Regions from separate parts of the Azohydromonas lata genome, predicted to be linked through region 1. Evidence: riboswitches for the same ligand, from Rfam matches in the RefSeq annotation. Region 1 holds a riboswitch; the other holds the start of a gene.
What was found. Region 1 has a riboswitch for glycine ahead of SM757_RS12520 (D-amino acid dehydrogenase). Riboswitches for the same ligand answer to the same signal wherever they lie in the genome.
Positions count from the first base shown of each region.

Region 2: another riboswitch for glycine. It lies ahead of gcvT (glycine cleavage system aminomethyltransferase GcvT); the one in region 1 lies ahead of SM757_RS12520 (D-amino acid dehydrogenase).

Region 1 covers NZ_JAXOJX010000018.1:14,893-24,671, reverse strand. The annotation lists gene SM757_RS12545 (lytic murein transglycosylase) at 1-662, opposite strand, end outside; gene SM757_RS12540 (hypothetical protein) at 661-912, shown strand; gene SM757_RS12535 (hypothetical protein) at 969-2,306, shown strand; gene SM757_RS12530 (hypothetical protein) at 2,367-2,624, opposite strand; gene SM757_RS12525 (LysR substrate-binding domain-containing protein) at 2,702-3,601, shown strand; gene SM757_RS12520 (D-amino acid dehydrogenase) at 3,664-4,920, opposite strand; glycine riboswitch at 4,985-5,090, opposite strand; glycine riboswitch at 5,091-5,196, opposite strand; gene SM757_RS12515 (porin) at 5,227-6,345, opposite strand; gene SM757_RS12510 (M20 aminoacylase family protein) at 6,543-7,721, opposite strand; gene SM757_RS12505 (tripartite tricarboxylate transporter substrate binding protein) at 7,736-8,680, opposite strand; gene SM757_RS12500 (methyl-accepting chemotaxis protein) at 9,002-9,779, shown strand, end outside.
Region 2 covers NZ_JAXOJX010000010.1:107,406-117,184, reverse strand. The annotation lists gene SM757_RS08865 (electron transfer flavoprotein-ubiquinone oxidoreductase) at 1-1,023, shown strand, start outside; glycine riboswitch at 1,143-1,242, shown strand; glycine riboswitch at 1,254-1,382, shown strand; gene gcvT (glycine cleavage system aminomethyltransferase GcvT) at 1,428-2,582, shown strand; gene gcvH (glycine cleavage system protein GcvH) at 2,710-3,084, shown strand; gene gcvP (aminomethyl-transferring glycine dehydrogenase) at 3,229-6,117, shown strand; gene SM757_RS08845 (L-serine ammonia-lyase) at 6,179-7,570, shown strand; gene SM757_RS08840 (DUF3606 domain-containing protein) at 7,726-7,923, opposite strand; gene SM757_RS08835 (hypothetical protein) at 7,968-8,306, shown strand; gene gntR (HTH-type transcriptional regulator GntR) at 8,806-9,779, shown strand, end outside.

The DNA of each region.
Region 1 (9,779 bases):
ACGCGGCGCGCGCCCTCGGTGGCGCTGTCCATGTAGGCCTTGAAGGTGGCGGGCATGAACTGCGTCTGGCCGAAGGCGCCCGCCCACGAGCCCAGGAAAGTCTCGGGCACCACGTGCCCCTCCTGCAGCAACCACAGCGCGGCGAAGAAATTGCGGCGCCGCTCGGCGCTGTCCAGGTTCAGGCAGGCGCGGCTGAGCGTGGCGTCCACCACCGGGTAGCGGCCCTGCACGCGGCCGTAGTCGGTCTCTATGCCGAACACGGCCACGTTGGTGGCGGCGTCCACGCCGTGGCGCTGGGCGATGGCCGCCAGCGCCGCAGCCTGGGACGCCAGCAGCGCGCGGCCGTCGGCGATGCGCTCGGCGTCCACGCGGCGCGCGAGGTAGTCCCAGATGGGAATCTGGAACTCCGGCTGCGAGGCGGTGGCGGCCTCGATCACCGGGCGCAAGTCCTGCGCCGTGCGCGTGTACTGCTCGAAGCTGCGCGGCGAAACATCCGGCGCCTCCGGCAGCCGCTTGCGCAGCGCGTCCACGCAGGGGGCCAGGCTTTGGGCGGCGGACGCCTCCTCGTCGGCGGCTTGGGCGCTGCCGCCGCCGGCCAGCAGCGCCGACGCGGTGGCCAGGGCCAGGGGAAATCGGTGAATTCGGTGTAGGCGGACATTCATGAGCGAGCAGCTTAGGCCGTCCGGCACGGCCCCTGCGGCCCGGCGGCAGGCGGCGCTCCCGCGCGAACTGTTGCCAGCCCGGTTACTTTGTACACATTTTTTGACGTTTTCCGTGATTCAACCGTCCCGGCTCCGCGCCGATGTCCTGGGCACGCCGTCAAAAAACAAGCTCACAACAGCAGCCGCGCAGCACGCGCAACAACGGCAACGTCTTTTCCTTGATCCCGCCGCCGGGCACGCCCAGCGCTGAACAAGCGCGCGTGCCGGAGGCCGTTGCGGCGACGCCCCGCCGATGGTTTGCCGGTCATGAACAACACCCACAATTTCTCTGCCACGCGGCTGGCCCTTGCCGTCTCGCTGGCCGTGTCCGCCCTGTTGGCCGCCTGCGGCGGCGGCGGCGATGCCGGCCATGACGCCGCGGCGTCCGCCACGCTGGAAGCCGTGCAGGCCGTGCCGGTGGCGCAGGCCCACAACACCCCCACGGCGCCGGACGCCATGGCCGATGTGGCCCCGCGCGTGGCCCCCTGGGAGCTGCAGGACGACGCCGTGGAATCCGCCGCCTTCCTCACCAGCCAAATGCAGTTGGCCGAGCCCACCGAGCACGCCCTGGCTGCGGCCGCTGCCGCGGCCACGGCCGACCTGCGAGTGAAGTGGAACCCCGGCCACTACGTCTCGCTGCCGCTGCGCGACGAAAGCACCATCCTCAAGGCGCTGGCCGAGATACGCGCGCTGCCGCAGGTGAAGGGGCTGATCCTGCGCTACGAGTGGGCGCAACTGGAGACGGCCAAGGGCGTCTACGACTTCAGCCGCATCGAGCGCGACCTGAGCTTGGCGCAGGGCGCGGGCAAGCGGCTGTGGGTGATGGTGGCCACCAAGGTGTTCCGCCCCGGCGGCCGCGCCGTGCCGGACTACCTGATGACGCCGGAGTACGAGGGCGGCGCCTACAAGATCGTGATCGGCGCGCGCGACGCCATTGGCAGCACCGAGCGCTACGGCCAGAACGCGGCGCTGCACAACACCAAGGTGCGCGACCGCCTCGTCGCGCTGGGCAATGCCATGGGCGCGCGGCTGAACCGCCACAACGCGCTCGAAGGCGTCACCTTCAACGAAACGGCCATGGGCCAGACGCTGGTGCCGTTGACCACGGAACAAAAGCGCGCCTACTTCAACAACCTGGCGCAGGTGGATGCGGCCACGCAGCGGGCCTTCCCCAACACCGTGGTCATGCAGTTCATCAACTTCCCCAAGACCTACATGCCGGGGCTGGTCACGAGCATGGCCGGCAGCGGCGTGGCACTGGGCGGGCCGGACATCTTCCTGGAAGACCGCGACCTCAACACCCACATCTATCCGCTGTACGACCTGGCCAAGGGCAAGGTGGCCATAGGCCCGTCGGTGCAGCCCGAGAACTACGCCACCACCGTGCAGCACGGCGCGCCCAATCCGCCCAAGATCAGCGAGCTCTACGCCTTCGGCCGCACGCGGCTTGCGGCCAACTACATGTTCTGGACGCGCCCGCGCTTCGGCAACGACTACCCGCGCGTGCTGGAGTTCTTCAAGTCCTCGGCCTTCCCCAAGGACGCCGCCGGCGGGTTGACCACCACCTGCCCGTCCACCTACGCGGCCTGCACGGCGCGCCTGTAATTCACCCCTTCAACCCAAAAATCGGGCTCCCAGAGCCCGATTTTTTTGTTTGTAACCGGGTCAGATCTTCTCGACGAGGCCCAGCGCCAGGACCAGGGCGGTGGCGACGCCCGTGCCGGCCAGCATGAAGCGGCCCAAGTACCACAGCCCTTCGCGGGCGGACAGGGCGTGCGCGGTCCTGTCCCGCCTGGAACGGCCGCGGCCGGGTGCTGCGGCGGCTTGCCGGTGTTTTTCGACTTCGAGACGAAGCTCATCGATCTGGGTGCGCAGTTGCTCGATGTCGCTGTCAGTCCTTGACGTTTCTGACTTCTTGCTCATGCCCGCCATGGTGCCGCCGCGTGCCGGCCGAGCATGGCCAAAGCGTTTCATGGCTGCGTTCTGGCAGATTCGCGCCCATGCGTCACGACCTCACCAGCCTGGAGCTCTTCGTCGCCGTCGCCGAGTGCGGCAACCTCACCCACGCCGCGCAGCGGCAGCACCTGGCCGTGTCGGCGGTGAGCAAGCGCATCGCGGAGCTGGAGGAGCTGGCGCGCACGCCCTTGCTCATACGCCAGGCGCGTGGCGTGGCGCTCACGCCCGCGGGGCAGTCGCTGCTGCACCACGCGCGGCAGATGCTGCAGCTCGTCCAGCGCATGGACGAGGAGCTGGGCGAGTACGCCGGCGGCATGAAGGGCCACATCCGGCTGCATGCCGTGGCCTCGGCGCTGACGCAGTTCCTGCCGGAAGAGCTTGAAAGCTTTCTCTCCCGCCACCCCGGCGTGCACATCTCGCTGGAGGAGCGCACGGGCAAGGCCATTGCGCGTGCCGTGGCCGACGGCAGCGCGGACCTGGGCATCGTTGCCGGCCCAACGGCGGCGCCTGGCCTCAGCGCCCTGCCCTACCGCACCGACCGCCTGGTGCTGGGCGTGCCCAACGGCCATGCGCTGGCGCGGCGCAAGGCGGTGCGCTTCGAGGAGGCGCTGGCCTATCCCTTCGTCGGCCCGCATGCCGAGAGCTCCCTCTCGGCGCTGATGCAGCAAGGCGCGCAGGCCTGCGGGCGGGCACTCTTGCAGCGCATCCAGGTCAGCAGCTTCGACGCCATGTGCCGCTTGGTGGAAACGCGGCTGGGCATCACGCTGCTGCCGCAGGGCGTGCTGGCGCCGCACGTGGCCGCCGGGCGGCTGCGCAGCGTGGAGCTCAAGGAGGCCTGGGCCACGCGGCAGATGGCCATCGTGCTGCGGGAGCCGGGGGAGCTGAGCCATGTGACGCGGGCGCTGATCGACCACCTGCAAAAGGCGGCGGCCCAGCCCCGCTGAACGGCCATTCCAAAAAAACAGCAACGCACACCTGTAGGAGGCCGTGTCGTCTCAGCCGCCGCTCAAGCCGCCAGCGCCCCTGCCGGCAGCGCCTGGCGCGCGCCCAACGCCTGCTCCACCGACGAGCCCAGCAGGTCGGCCGTGGCCGCGGAGAGCGTCCAGCCCAGGTGGCCGTGGCCGGTGTTGTAGAAGACGTTGGCGCGGCGGCCGCGGCCCACGCGGGGCATGAGGTCCGGCATCATGGGCCGCAGGCCGGCCCAGGGCACCACCTGGCGCGTGCTCACGCCGGGGAAGCACTGCTGCACCCAGTCCACCAGCGGCTTGATGCGGTCGGCGCGGATGTTGCGGTTGAAACCATCGAATTCCGCCGTGCCGGCCACGCGGAAGCGGTCGTCGCCCAAGCGGCTGGTCACGAGCTTGGTCTCGTCGTCCAGCAGGCTCACGGTGGGCGCGCCGGCGCGGCTGGCCTCGTCCAGCAAGCTCACGGTGATGGAGTAGCCCTTGACGGGATAGATGTTCACCCGGTCGCCCAACTGCGCCGCCAGCTCCCGGCTGGCCACGCCGGCGCACACCACCACGGCGTCGAAGCGGTGCACTTCGCGCTGCGCGCCCTGGCCGGCTTCCACCGTGGCGACCTGGCCGTCGCTGCGCAGCGCGCGCACGTCCTGGCCGTAGAGCGTGCGCACGCCGCGGCGCGTGCAGGCCAGCGACAGGCCATGCGTGAACTTGTGGATGTCGCCCGTGGAGTCGCTCTCCGTGTAGAAGCCGCCGTAGTACTGGCCGGCCAGCGTGGGCTCGATGGCGCGCATCTCCTGCGGCGTCACCGCGCGGCGCGGCAACCCGCCGCGCGCCAGCAGCGCCGACACGCTTGCCGCATGCTCGAACCCCTTGCGGTCGCGGTAGATGTGCAGGATGCCCTGGCGCTTGAGGTCGAAGTCAATGCCCTCGGCGTCGGCCCAGCCGAAGAGGTGCTCGCGCGCGCGGATGGCCAGCTCGGCCGTGGCCACGGTGTTGCGCTCGTAGTGCGGGATGTTGGCGATGAACTGCGCGAACCACGACAGCTTGTGCCAGCTCGGCTTCGGATGGACCAGCAGCGGCGCGTCGCTGCGCAGCATCCACTTCAGGCCCTTGAGGATGGTGGACCAGTGCGTCCACACCTCGGCGTTGGAGGCCGAGAGCTGGCCGCCGTTGGCAAACGAGGTTTCCATCCCGGCGTAGCGGTGGCGCTCGAACAGCGTGACATCAAGGCCGCGGCGCGCAAGCGCGTAAGCCGTGGTGACACCGGTGATGCCGCCGCCAATGACTGCAATCGTCTTCATGGGAACAGGTTCCAGCAAACGTCAGAGGGTCCAAGGCGCGCGGCGCGGCCCAATCCATGCCACGCGCGCCCCCTCTGTTCGGAACCTGAGAGATTCACGGCCCGCCTGGGGCCGCTTGCTCCTTCGGTGTGCCGGGCGACGATCTCCGGCAGCTCTTCAGAGTGTGTGTGAGAACCCGACCGGTCCTGGATGCCTGAGAGATTCCGGGGCGGTTGCTCCTTCGGCGCCCCAGCCAGGCCTTGAAGGCCGGGCCGGGAGCTCTCCCGATCGGGTCATGGCCTTCACGAAGAAGGCCAGGGTGTGCGCTCAGAACATGTGGCGCACGCCCGCGGCCAGTGTACCGGCATGGCCGTCGGCCGCCAACGCGTTGCCCGGGCCGAACAGGCCGTTGAGCGCCGCGGTGGCGCGGCCGTTGAAGCCGCCGTTGTCGTCCGTCACGCGCACCCAACGCACGTAGACGTCGGTGCGCTTGGACAGCGCGTGGTTCAGACCGACGTTGAGGAAGGTGTTCCTGCCCGTGGCCTTGTCCGCGCCCGTGGCCCAGGCGCGGCCGTTGTCCTGCACCCAGCCGGCCTGCGCCACGAAGCTCCAGGCGCCCGCGGGCACGCGCACGCCCAGCGCAGCGCCGCGCGTGCGGGGCGTGGCGGCGGTGCCGGGCAGGTCGTTGCAGTGCTCCCAGTAGTTGCCGCTGGCCAGGAAGCTGCTGAACTGCCAGGCCGCGCCGAGGTTGAAGGCCTGCTGCTTGGCCGTGCCGCTGCCCAGGCTCTGCCCGCCCTGGTGGACGGCCAGGCTGGCGTCCAGCGCGCCGGACTGGTATCGCAGCAGGCCGCCCACGCTGTTGCGCGCCGTGCCCGCGGCCGGCACCCACACGGCCGACGCGCCGGGCGCCACCGTTGCGCGCTCACCGAAAGCCACGGCCACCGCGGCCGACAGCCCGCCCAAGGTGGGCGACCAGTAGCTCACCTGGTTGTCCTGCCGGCCCTGGTCGCCGCTGAGGTACATGGCCAGCACGGGCGAGAAGTTGGCGAATCCCTCGACGTCGCTGCCCGCCATGGCGTAGTGCATGGGCGCGTACTGGCGGCCCAGGCGGATCTCGCCCGCCGTGGCGGAAGCCAGCGACACCCAGGCCTGGCGGCCAAAGAGCCGGCCGCCCTGAAGCGACAGGCCTGTGTCGGGGGCGAAGCCGCTTTCCAGGATGAAGGCCGCCTTGAGCCCGCCGCCCAGCGCCTCGCTGCCGCGCAGTCCCCAGCGCGAGGGCGACAGCCCGCCGTTGGAGACCTTGGACACCGAGGGCGCGCCGCTGAGGCGGGCCGACTCGGCATAGAGGTCCATGATGCCGAACACGGCGACGCTGGATTGCGCCAGCGCGGAAGTGGCGCAGCCGGCCAGGACGGCGGCGGCGATGAGATGGCTTTTCTTGTGCATGGGTCGTCTCCTTGTCGTTTTTGCTTTTGTGCGGCTGGGATGCCGCGTGTGCTGCTGGGTTGCTGCTGGGTTGAGGGCGCGACGGCGCGCACGGCCAAGCTGCGCCCAACGCGGCGCTTGGGCCGCGGGCCGTGGTGTCGTCGCTCAGGGGGCCGCGGCTGCACGCCGCGGCAGGGGAAAAGCGCCGCTGCCGCGCGCTAGGCCAGGAAGCGCTGCGCCAGCTTCACCCAGTAGGCGGCGCCTATGGGGATGTTGGCGTCGTTGAAGTCGTAGCCGGGGTTGTGGACCATGCAGGCGTGCGCGGCGTCGCCGTCCCCATCGCCCTGCCCGTTGCCGATGAGCAGATAGCTGCCCGGCACGCGCTCCAGCATGAAGGCGAAGTCCTCGCTGCCCGTGAGCTGCGGGCCCTGCAGCGTCACTTGGTCGGCGCCCACGAGCTCCAGCGCCACCTCGCGCGCCAGCGCGGTCTGCGCGGCGTCGTTGACCAGCACGGTGTAGCCGCTGCGGTAGTCGATGTCGGCACGCACGCCCAAGCTCTCGGCCTGCGCCGTCACGAGCGCGTGGATGCGTTCGCGCAGCAGCGCGCGCACGCCGCGGTCCAGCGCGCGCACCGAAAGCTGCATGTGCGCCTGTTGCGGAATCACGTTGTTGGCCTGCCCGGCCTGCAGCGCGCCCACGGTGACCACGGCGGCCTGCAGCGGATCGACGTTGCGCGCGACGATGCTCTGCAGCGCCATCACGATGGAGGCGGCCGCCACCACCGGGTCGGCCGCGTGCTGCGGCATGGCGCCATGGCCGCCGCGGCCGTGCAGCGTGATGCTCACGTAGTCGGAGGAGGCCATCATCGGCCCCTCGCGCAGCACCAGCCGGCCCTGCGCAACGCCGGGCATGTTGTGCATGGCGAAGATGGCGTCGCAGGGGTACTTGTCGAACAGGCCGTCTTCCAGCATGCGCAGCGCGCCGCCCAGGCTTTCCTCGGCGGGCTGGAAGATGAGGTTGAGCGTGCCGTCGAAATCGGCCGCCGCCAGCAGCCGCGCCGCGGCCAGCAGCATGGCGGTGTGCCCGTCGTGGCCGCAACCGTGCATGAGGCCGGCGCGGCAACTGGCATGGGGCAAGCCGTTGGCTTCCTGTATGGGCAGCGCGTCCATGTCCGCGCGCAGCCCCAGGCGGCGCTTGCCGCTGCCGCGGCGCAGCCGGCCCACCACGCCGGTGCCGCCCAGCCCCTGCTCGACCTCGTAACCCCAGTCGCGCAGCTTGCCCGCCACCAGCGCGCTGGTGCGGTGCTCCTCGAACCCCAGCTCGGGGTGGCGGTGGATGTCGCGGCGCAGGGCCACGAACTCCGGCGACTGCTCCGTGCTCAGCGACAGCAAATCCACGTCCGTTCCCCTTCTCACTGCGCCTGCAGGTTGATGTCGCGCGCGATGCGGCGGTAGCGCGCGGCCTCGTCCGCGAAGAACTTCGCCGACTCGGCCAGCGTCATGGCCGGCGCCGCGGTCTGGCTTTGCGCGGCGAGCTGCTTGCGCACCTCGGCGTCCTGCAGCACGGCGGCCATGGCCTTGTGCAGCCTTTCCAGCGCGGGCGCGGGCGTGTCCTTTCGCACCATGAGGCCGGACCAGATGGTGTAGTTCAGGTTCTTCAACTGGCGGCCCTCGGCCACGGCGGGCACGTTGGGCAGCAGCTCCGAGCGCTTCGCGCCGAGCTGGCCGATGACCTTGAGCTTGCCCTGCTCGGCCAGCGCGCCCATGCCGGCCGAATACACCAGCACGGCGAAGTCCACCATGCCGCCGCCCAAGTCCTGCAGCACCGGGGCGTTGCCCTTGTAGGGCACGTGCTGCAGCGCCACGCCGGTCTGCTTGGCGACGTCCTCGACGATGAAGTGGTAGAGCGAGCCTATGCCCACGCTGCCGTAGGTCAACGGCCTGTCCTTGGACTTGCGCGCGAGGTCCAGCAGTTCGTCGGCAGAGCTCACCGGCAGGTCCTTGCGCGTGACCAGCACCAGCACAGCGTTGCCTATGGGGTGGACCAGCGTGAAGTCCTCGGCCCTGAGCTTGACCGCGGCGTTGGCCAGCGGCGAGAGGATCACCTCGTTGGGCGAGCCCTGGAACAGCATGCGGCCGTCCGCGGGCGCGGCCAGCACCTTCTGCGCCGCCAGCGCGCCGCTGACGCCGCCCAGGTTGTCCACCAGCACCTGCTGGCCCAGCGCCTTGGACAGCGGCGTGTTGACGATGCGCGCGATCGCGTCCGACGGGCCACCGGCCGGATAGGGCACCAGCAGCGTGGCGGGCTTTTCATCGGCCCACGCAGGTGTGGCGCCCAGGGCGGCTGCCCCCGCCATCACGAGGAAAGAACGCCTGCCGGCCTTGAATCGCTCCATCGCATGTCTCCTTGCTTCGCCCTTGTGGTGAGCTGACGGGCGAGAGCGTAGAGAGAGCCCAAAGATAAATCCAATGCATTGTCTGCAGCTATTTCATGCATTCATCGCATGGCTTACGGGTGCTGACGACGCCGGATACACCTTTCCAAGCACTTTTGTTTCGTAACGATCAGGTAACGATGCTTGACCGGGACAAGCAGATCATTCCGGGGTCGGGTCTGACGTAGCGCAAAGGATGCGCTTTCGATTCACGCCCTCAATCTCAAGAATGGATCTCGGCCCATGTCGAACTTCAAACTCAGTACGCGCCTGTTCCTGGGCTTTGGGCTGGTGCTTGCGCTGCTGGCGGTGATCGTCGGCACGTCGGCCTGGCAGATGTCCAAGCTGGCCGACAACAGCACCTTCTACGCGGTGAACCTGGTGCCGTCGTACCAGGAGCAGGACAAGGTCGTCATGGAGCTGGGCAACTTCCGCCGCTTCGAGTACCGCCACATCCTGTCCAACACCACGTCCCAGATGGACGAGCTGGAGACCAGGATCGATGGTGTCCGCAAGAGGATCAACGACTCCCTGGACCTGTACGCCAAGAACCTGGTCGCGGACGACGAGGACAAGCGGCTGCTGCTGCAGGCCAAGACGGCCATTGACGCCTACATCGCCGTTTGGGACACCAAGCTCAAGGCGACGTCGCGCCAAACGGTCAACGACCCCGCCCAAAGGGCGCAGGCCACGGCGATTGCCATTGGCGCTTCGGCCAAGGCCTACGAAGAGGCGTTCACTGCCGTGCGGACCTGGTTTGACTACAACGTCAAGCTCTCCAGCGACCAGGCCAAGGTTGCGGACAACACCTATACCTCCGCCAAGGCGATGCTTTTTGCGCTGGGCGCGCTGGCCGCGGCGCTGGGCATAGGGGCGGCGGTCGTCATCACGAAGTCCATCACCCGCCCGGTAGGCGAGGCCGTGCAGGTGGCGCAGGCGGTGGCCGCCGGCGACCTGAACGTCCGCATCGACACCACCGCCAAGGACGAGACAGGCCAGTTGCTGGCCGCGCTCAAGGACA
Region 2 (9,779 bases), on a different contig from region 1:
GGCATAGGCCTGAAAGAGCTGTGGGAAGTGCCCGCAGCCAATCACAAGCCCGGCCTGGTGGTGCACACCGCGGGCTGGCCGCTGCAGCCCGACACCTACGGCGGCTCCTTCATCTACCACGCGGCCGACAACAGAATAGCCATCGGCTTCGTGGTCGGCCTGGACTACCAGAACCCCTGGCTGTCGCCCTTCGAGGAATTCCAGCGCTTCAAGACGCACCCGGAAGTGCGCAAGCACCTGGAGGGCGGGCGGCGGCTGTCCTACGGCGCGCGCGCCATCACCGCGGGCGGGCTGTTGTCGCTGCCCAAGACCGTGTTCCCCGGCGGCGCGCTGGTGGGCTGCGACGCGGGTTTCCTGAACGCCAGCCGCATCAAGGGCAGCCATGCGGCGATCAAGACCGGCATGCTGTGCGCCGAAAGCGCCTTCGAGGCGCTGCAGGCGGGCAGGAGCGGCGACGAGCTGGCGGCCTACCCCGAAGCCTTCGAGAAGAGCTGGCTGTTCACCGAGCTGCAGCAGGCCAAGAACTTCAAGCAGTGGTTCAAGAAGGGCCGCTCCACCGCCACGCTCATGACCGGCGTGGAGCAGTGGCTGCTGCCCAAGCTGGGCATGAAGAACCCGCCCTGGACCCTGCAGCGCAAGCTGCCCGACCACGTCAACCTGCGCCCGGCAGCCGACTTCCAGAAGATCGAGTACCCCAAGCCGGACGGCAAGCTGACCTTCGACCGGCTCTCCTCGGTGTTCGTGAGCAACACCAACCACGAGGAGAACCAGCCCGCGCACCTCACGCTCAAGGACGCGACGGTGCCCGTGCGCATCAACCTGCCGAAGTTCGCCGGGCCGGAAAGCCGCTACTGCCCCGCGGGCGTGTACGAATTCGTGGCGGCCGAGGGCGGCGGCGAGCGCTTGCAGATCAACGCCCAGAACTGCGTGCACTGCAAGACCTGCGACATCAAGGACCCGACGCAGAACATCGTCTGGGTCACGCCCGAAGGGGGCGGCGGGCCCAACTACGTGGGCATGTGACGAGCACGTGAGCGTGGCAGCCGCCGCGCTCCGGCCACCGGGGGCGGTTGTCGCAAGACGCCAGCCCCTTTGTCTTTTTGCGACAGCCCCGGCCGCGGCGCGGGGGCACGCTGATACACTTCGGCCCGCCAGGAGAGAGCCCCTTGAACGTGGGGCCGCCGAAGGCGCAGGGGTTCAATTTGGCCCCGAACGCTCAGGCAAAAGGACTGGCAAGCGCTCCGTCACCGGAGCGACACCTCACTGGAGAGAGACTGCGCCCGCTACGGGGCTTGCAGTCCACCGAAGGGGCAAGCGCAGTGGCATCCTCGAAACAAGGGGCCCTCGCCAATCTCTCAGGTAAAGCGGACAGCGGGGGCAACCAGCACCACCCTCACCGGTGGAAGCCCGCCCTTGGGAGACCTGCCATGACCGCTCCGACCGCCGCCACGCCCGCCGACGCCTCGTCCACCCCCGCCCTGCAGCGCACGCCGCTGCACGCGCTGCACCTGGAGCTGGGCGCGCGCATGGTGCCCTTCGCCGGCTACGAGATGCCGGTGAGCTACCCGGCGGGCATCCTGGCCGAGCACCGGCATTGCCGCGAGGCGGCGGCGCTCTTCGACGTCTCGCACATGGGCCAAGTGCGGCTGGTGGGCGACGACGCGGCGCTGGCGCTGGAATCGCTGGTGCCCGTGGACGTGCTGGACCTGCCCGTGGGCCGCCAGCGCTACGGCTTCTTCACCAACACGGCCGGCGGCATCCTGGACGACCTGATGGTCGCGCGCCGCCCCAGTGACCTGTTCATGGTCATCAACGCCAGCCGCAAGGACCACGACCTGCAGCTCATGCGCACGCAGATCGGCCACCGCTGCCAGGTCATCTCCATGCCCGAGCGTGCGCTGCTGGCGCTGCAAGGTCCGCTGGCCGTGCAGGCCCTGGCCAAGCTGGACGCGGGCGTGGCGGCGCTGACCTTCATGGGTACGGGCACGTTCACGCTGGCGGGCGCCGAATGTTTCATTAGCCGCAGCGGTTACACGGGTGAGGACGGTTTCGAAATCTCCGTGCCGGCCGAAGCCGCCGAGGCGCTGGCCAAGGCGCTGCTGGCCATGCAGGAAGTGAAACCCGCCGGCCTGGGCGCGCGCGACACGCTGCGCCTGGAAGCGGGCCTGTGCCTCTACGGCCACGACATCGACGAGGACACCACTCCCGTCGAAGCCGCCCTCACCTGGGCCATCCAGAAGGTGCGCCGCGCGGGTGGCGCGCGGGCCGGCGGCTACCCCGGCAGCGCGGCCATCGAGGCGCAGCTTGCCAACGGCGCGCCGCGCAAGCGCGTGGGCCTGCTGGGCCTGGAACGCGCCCCGGTGCGCGAGGGCGCGCCCGTGCTCAACGCCCAGGGCGAGCGCGTGGGCAAGGTCACCAGCGGCACGCTGTCGCCGCAGCTCGGCAAGCCCATCGCCATGGCCTATGTGGACAAGGCCTGCGCCGTGCCGGACGCCGAGATCTCGGCCGAAGTGCGCCTGAAGCCGCAGCCCATGCGCGTGGTGGCCATGCCCTTCACGCCGCACCGCTACCACCGCGGCTGACACGCCCGTCCTCCCCACGCGCCGGCCACCGAGGACGTTCCAGGCCAGCCGGCGCGTACCGCCTTTCACCGTTTCGTTTTTCAACCCGGCGCCCAACAGTGCGCCGCCCCGTCCAGGAGAGTCGCCCATGACCACCAAGTACACGCCCGACCACGAGTGGATCAACATCGAGGACCACGATGCCGCCGTGGTGGGCATCACGCACCACGCGCAGGACGCGCTGGGCGACGTGGTGTTCGTCGATCTGCCTGAAGTCGGCAAGACCTTCGCCAAGGGCGACGTCGCGGGCGTGGTGGAGTCCGTCAAGGCCGCCGCCGACATCTACATGCCCGTGAGCGGCGAGATCGTCGAGGTCAACGAGGAGCTGCGCAACCAGCCCGACCTGGCCAACTCCGACCCGCTGGGCAACGGCTGGTTCTTCAAGGTGCGCATCACCAACATGGCCGAGTTCGACGACCTGATGGACCCGCCGGCCTACGACGCGCTGCTCAAGGCCGAGTGATCCCCCAGGCCGGCGCTGGCGCCTCACCAGGCGCGCCCCGGCCGCCGCGCGGCAAGCCTCTTGCCGCGCTGAAAACGCAGTTCCCGCGGCGCCCGCCTTTCCTCCCGCGTCCGCATCCCTACCCCTCTTGTGCCCTCCGCGACCATGCCTGCTACCTTCCCTTCGCTGGCCGAGCTCGAAAACACGTCCGAATTCGTTTTCCGCCACATCGGCCCGGAGCCGCATGAACAGGAGCGGATGCTGTCGGTGATCGGCGCCGCTTCGCGCCGCGCGCTGGTCGAGGCCGTGATGCCGCGCAACATCGCCCGCGGCAAGCCCATGGCGCTGCCCGCGCCGGCCACCGAGGCGCAGGCGCTGCTGGAGCTGCGCGACATCGCCTCGCGCAACCGCGTCCTCAAGAGCTTCATCGGCCAGGGCTACCACGGCACGCTCACGCCCACGGTCATCCTGCGCAACGTGCTGGAGAACCCGTCCTGGTACACGGCCTACACGCCCTACCAGGCCGAAATCTCGCAGGGCCGCATGGAGGCGCTGCTGAACTTCCAGACGATGATCACGGACCTCACGGCCCTGGACATCGCCAACTCGTCCATGCTGGACGAGGCCACCGCCGCCGCCGAGGCCATGACGCTGGCCATGCGCGTGGGCAAGAGCAAGAGCACGCGCTGCTTCGTCGCCGACGACGTGCTGCCGCAGACGCTGCAGGTCATGCAGACCCGCGCCCAGCCGCTGGGCATCGAGATCGTCACCGGCCCGGCCGAATCCGCCGGCGAGCACGACTGCTTCGCCGCCCTCTTCCAATACCCCGGCGTCACCGGCCGCGTGCGTGACCTGAAGCCGCTGGCCGACGCCGTGCACGCCCGCGGCGGCCAGGTCATCGTCGCCGCCGACCTGCTGGCGCTGACGCTGCTGAAGGCGCCGGGCGACCTGGGCGCCGACATCGCCGTGGGCAGCACGCAGCGCTTTGGCATGCCCATGGGCTGCGGCGGCCCGCACGCCGCCTACATGGCCACGCGCGACGCGGCCAAGCGCTCCATGCCCGGCCGCCTGGTGGGCGTGAGCGTGGACGCCCAGGGCGCCCCCGCGCTGCGCCTGGCGCTGCAGACGCGCGAGCAGCACATCCGCCGCGAGAAGGCCACCTCCAACATCTGCACCGCGCAGGTGCTGCCCGCCGTGGTGGCGAGCATGTACACCGTCTACCACGGCCCCGAGGGCTTGAAGCGCATCGCGCGCCGCGTGGCGGCCTACACCGGCATCCTGGCCGCGGGCCTCAAGCAACTGGGCTTCGCGCTCGGCAACGAAGAGGCTTTCGACACCCTGCACGTGCTCACGGGCGAGCGCACCGCCGGGCTGCTGGCCGCCGCCGAGGCCGCGGGCATGAACCTGCGCCGCGCCAGCGCCGACTCGCTGGGCATCACGCTGGACGAGACCACCACCCGCGCCGAGCTGCAGGCGCTGTGGAAGGTGTTCGCGGGCGAACAACCCGTGCCCACCTTTGCCGACTTGGAGCGCAGCGCCCCGCTGCTGCCCGCGGCGCTGGCGCGCGAGAGCGCCTTCCTGACGCACCCGGTGTTCAACACCCACCACAGCGAGACCGAAATGCTGCGCTACCTGCGCGGCCTGTCGGACAAGGACCTGGCGCTGGACCGCAGCATGATCCCGCTGGGCTCCTGCACCATGAAGCTCAACGCCACCAGCGAGATGATTCCCATCACCTGGCCGGCCTTCGCCCACGTGCACCCCTTCGCGCCGGCCGACCAGCTCGAAGGCTACAAGCTGCTGGACGAGCAACTGCGCGAGTGGCTGTGCCAGGCCACGGGCTACGCCGGCATCAGCCTGCAGCCCAACGCCGGCTCGCAAGGCGAGTACGCCGGGCTGCTGGCCATCCAGGCCTGGCACGCCTCGCGCGGCCAGAGCCACCGCGACGTCTGCCTGATCCCCGAATCCGCCCACGGCACCAACCCGGCCAGCGCCGGCATGGTCAACATGAAGGTGGTGGTCGTGAAGTGCGACGCCATGGGCAACGTGGACCTGGCCGACCTGCGCGCCAAGTGCGAAGCGAACTCGCAGAAGCTCGCGGCCATCATGATCACCTACCCCTCCACCTACGGCGTCTTCGATCCGCAGGTCAAGGCGCTGTGCGCCCTGGTGCACGAGCACGGCGGCCGGGTGTACGTGGACGGTGCCAACATGAACGCGCTGGTGGGCCTGGCGGCGCCGGGCGAGTTCGGCGGCGACGTGAGCCACCTGAACCTGCACAAGACCTTCTGCATCCCGCACGGCGGCGGCGGCCCGGGCGTGGGCCCGGTGTGCGTGGTGGAAGACCTCGTGCCCTTCCTGCCCGGCAAGCCGGGCGGCGCGGAAGCCGGCAACGGCGTGGGCCCCGTCTCCGCGGCGCCGCTGGGCAACGCGGCGGTGCTGCCCATCAGCTGGATGTACATCCGCATGATGGGCGCCGAGGGCCTGACGGCCGCCACCGAGACGGCCATCCTCTCGGCCAACTACGTGGCCGCTCGCCTGTCGCAGCACTACGACATCCACTTCAGCGGCGGCGTGGATGGCATTAAGGGCGGCGGCGTCGCCCACGAGTGCATCCTGGACCTGCGCCCGCTCAAGGACAGCTCCGGCGTCACCGCCGAGGACGTGGCCAAGCGCCTGATCGACTACGGCTTCCACGCGCCCACGCTGTCCTTCCCCGTGGCCGGCACGCTGATGGTGGAGCCCACCGAGAGCGAGCCGCTGGTGGAGCTGGACCGCTTCTGCGACGCGATGATCGCCATCCGCCAGGAGATCGCGCAGGTCGAGTCCGGCGCCCTGCCGCGCGAGGACAACCCGCTGAAGAACGCCCCGCACACGGCGCAGTCGCTGCTCAAGGCCGAGTGGACGCACGGCTACACCCGCGAGCAGGCCGCCTACCCGGTGGCCGACCTGCGCGGGCGCAAGTACTGGGCGCCGGTGGGCCGCGTGGACAACGTGCACGGCGACCGCAACCTGTTCTGCACCTGCCCGCCCACGGCGTCCTACGAGGACTGAACGGGCGGTGAACCGGGGCGCGCGGCGCACGCGCGCCCCCGACGCGTGAAGGAGTCAAGCCATGGCGGTATCGGTGTTCGACCTCTTTCGCGTCGGCATAGGCCCAAGCAGCTCGCACACGGTGGGGCCCATGCGCGCGGCGCGGCTCTTCACGGAGCGGCTGCGCAAGGAGGGCCAACTGGAGCGCACGGCGCAAGTCCAGTGCGACCTCTACGGGTCGCTCGGCGCCACCGGCAAGGGCCACGGCAGCGACAAGGCCGTGCTGCTGGGCCTGGCCGGCCACGACCCGGAAACGGTGGACGTGGACGCCGTGCCGGCGCTGCTGCAGCGCTTCAAGCACGAGGAACGCTTGCCGCTGGGCGGCAGCCATCCCGTGGCCTTCACTGCCGCGGACCTGCGTTTCCACCGCACCGAAACACTTCCCTTCCACGCCAACGGCATGACGCTGCGGGCGCTGGACGCGGCGGGCGCGACGCTCACGGAGCGCACTTACTACTCGGTGGGCGGCGGCTTCGTCGTCAGCGAGGAAGTGGCGGCCGACGGCAGCCGCCACCGCAGCATCGCGCCGGACACCACGGTGCTTCCTTACCCCTTCCACAGCGGCGCGGAGCTGCTGGCGCTGTGCGCGCGCGAGGGCGTGGGCATCGCCGAGCTGATGCGGCGCAACGAGCGCCATTGGCGCAGCGACGCGGACATTGACGCCGGGCTGCTGCACATCTGGCGCGTGATGCAGGCCTGCGTGGAGCGCGGCTGCCGCACCGAGGGCGTGTTGCCCGGCGGCTTCAAGGTGCGCCGCCGCGCGCCGGAGCTTTACCGGCAGCTCGCCGCGCAGGACGCCGCGGGCGGCAGCGGCGACCCGCTGGCCGTGATCGACTGGGTGAACCTCTTCGCCCTGGCGGTGAACGAGGAGAACGCCGCGGGCGGGCGCGTGGTGACGGCGCCGACCAACGGTGCGGCCGGCATCGTGCCGGCGGTGCTGCATTACTACCGGCGCTTCGTCCCGGGCGCGACGGACGCGGGCGTGGTGGACCTCCTGCTCACGGCCGGGGCCATCGGCATGCTCTACAAGGAAAACGCCAGCATCTCCGGCGCCGAGGTCGGCTGCCAGGGAGAAGTCGGCGTGGCCTGTTCCATGGCCGCCGCGGGCTTGTGCGCAGTGACGGGCGGCAGCCCGGCGCAGGTGGAGAACGCGGCGGAGATCGCCATGGAGCACCACTTGGGCCTGACCTGCGACCCGGTGGGCGGGCTGGTGCAGATCCCGTGCATCGAGCGCAACGCCATCGCCTCGGTGAAGGCCATCAATGCCGCACGCATGGCGCTGCGCGGCGACGGCACACACCACGTCAGCTTGGACAAGGTCATCAAGACCATGCGCGAAACCGGCGCGGACATGCTGACCAAATACAAGGAAACGGCGCGCGGGGGTTTGGCGGTCAATATCGTGGAATGCTGAAGCTATAAAACACCAGCGTTCGGCAATCCATTTCGAATTCAAGCCTGCCGGCCAGCAGGACGCGCGGCCCAAGCTGAAGCCCGCGCGGAAAGCCGGCGGCACAGGCACCTGATCGTTCACCAGGTGTCATGCACGTGGCCGGCGCCGCCGCGCACTCAATGCCGCGGCAGGCGCTGCTCCAGCGCGGCGCGCACCTCGGCGACGTGGTCACCGACGCGGGCAACGAGCTCGCGCAGCTCGTCTTCGCTGCAGCTCAATTCCTGGCTCCAGTAGCGCAGCTCGACCGGGTCCATGGTGTTGACGCGGCCGGGGTCCAGCGGATGGAAACCTTCGGGGGTGTGCGCGGTGTGCATGCTTTGTCTCCTACCCCGGTGCGGGCCGCGATGGCGGCCTGCAGATGCACCGGCTGGAGACCAGCTTCGCGCGGCGCTATGAGGAGCGCCTTGAGCTGGCTCAGGCCGTCGGCCGCTTGCGTGCGGCCAACGGTGACAAGGGGTTAACGCTTCTGGTCAAAGCGGCGGGCGCGGCCGCCGACGCGCCGGTCATGTCCCAGCGGTGCAATGTAGAAAGGCTCGAACTTGCGGCCCTTGTCGGCGCTGTCGGTGCCTTCGAACAGCGGATCAGCAGGCTTGCGATCAGCGGGACGGTGTTGGGCGGCGTGCTTCGTCATGGTTGCTACGTCAATGCGTCCACGAGGACGGTGCAGCAACAACGCAGCAATCTGAGGACCGGATGACAGCCCCATGCAAGTTTTTAAGAAAGCAAGGGTTTCCACCTAGAAACTTGCGTCCACCCCCGCAAACACGCGGCCGGCCGGGGTGCTGACACCCCGGATGCCTGCACTTTTTACTGACCGCCGCGCAGCTTGCCGAGCTGGGCCTGGGTCTCGGCCCACAGCTCCAGTCACCGGGCGCTTGGAGTTGGTCAGGTTGCGACCAGCGCCGCGCCGCCGATGGCGCGCACGTCCAGGCGCAGCCGGCCCACGCCCATGACCACGATTGAATTCGTGCAACTCGCTTGCGCTGAGCGCCTGGAGGCTGAACACTTCAATGAATTGGGACAGCGCTGTCTTCAAGAAATCAAGAAATCAGGTTTCACAACCCGCTCCCCGGACAGAAACCTGTCCACCTCGGCGCCGATAATTTGGACACGGTGCATGAATCGTGCTCGCAACTTCGGATAGCGCTATCCCGAAAGATGCGCGACTATAACAAAGCCCAGGGGTAAACACCGACATGAACAAGCTCAGACGCCGCGCCACGGGCCGCATCACGCTGGACGAGGTGTCCGCCGCCGCGGGCGTGAGCCCCATCACCGCCTCGCGTGCGCTGCGTGGCCAGCGCAGCGTGGACCCGGCGCTGGTGGAGCGGGTGCGCGAGGCGGCCGAGCGCTTGGGGTACGTGCCCGACCCCGCGGCACGGGCGCTGGCCTCCGCGCGCAGCTCGCAGGTGGTGGTGCTGGTGCCCATGCTGAGCAATGCCCTCTTCGTGGACCTGCTGGAAGCCGTGCACGCCACGCTGCTGCCCGCGGGCTACCAGACGCTCATCGGCATGACGCACTACGACCCCGCCGAGGAGGAACAGTTGCTGCGCGGCTACATGGCGCACCGCCCGGCCGGTCTGCTGCTCACGGGCTTCGACCGCACGGAGGGCAGCCGCAAGCTGATCGAGGCCAGCGGCGTGCCCTGCGTGCACATGATGGAAACGGCCGAGGCGCCGGGCGTGTTCAGCGTGGGCTTCTCGCAGGCGGCGGCCGGCTACGCCATGACGCGCCACCTGGTGGAGCGCGGGCGGCGGCGCGTGATGTTCCTGGCCGCGCAACTGGACCCGCGCACGCTGCAGCGGCTGCAGGGCTACCGCGACGCGCTGCGCGGCGCGGGGCTGTACGACGAAGCGCTGGAGTTGCTGGATCCGCGCCGCTCCTCCATGGCGCTGGGGGCGGCGCTTTTCGAGCGGGCACTGGGCGAGCACGGCGACGCCGATGCCCTCTTCTGCTGCAACGACGACCTGGCCCAAGGCGCGCTGCTGGCCGCGCTGCGCCTGGGTGTGTCCGTGCCGCAACGCGTGGCCGTGGCCGGCTTCAATGACTTGGCCGGCAGCGACCAGATGCTGCCGCCGCTGACCACCGTGCACACGCCGCGCGTGGAGATCGGCCAGCAGGCCGCGGCCATGCTGCTGCGCCTCATGCAGGGCCAGGAGGTGCCGCGCGC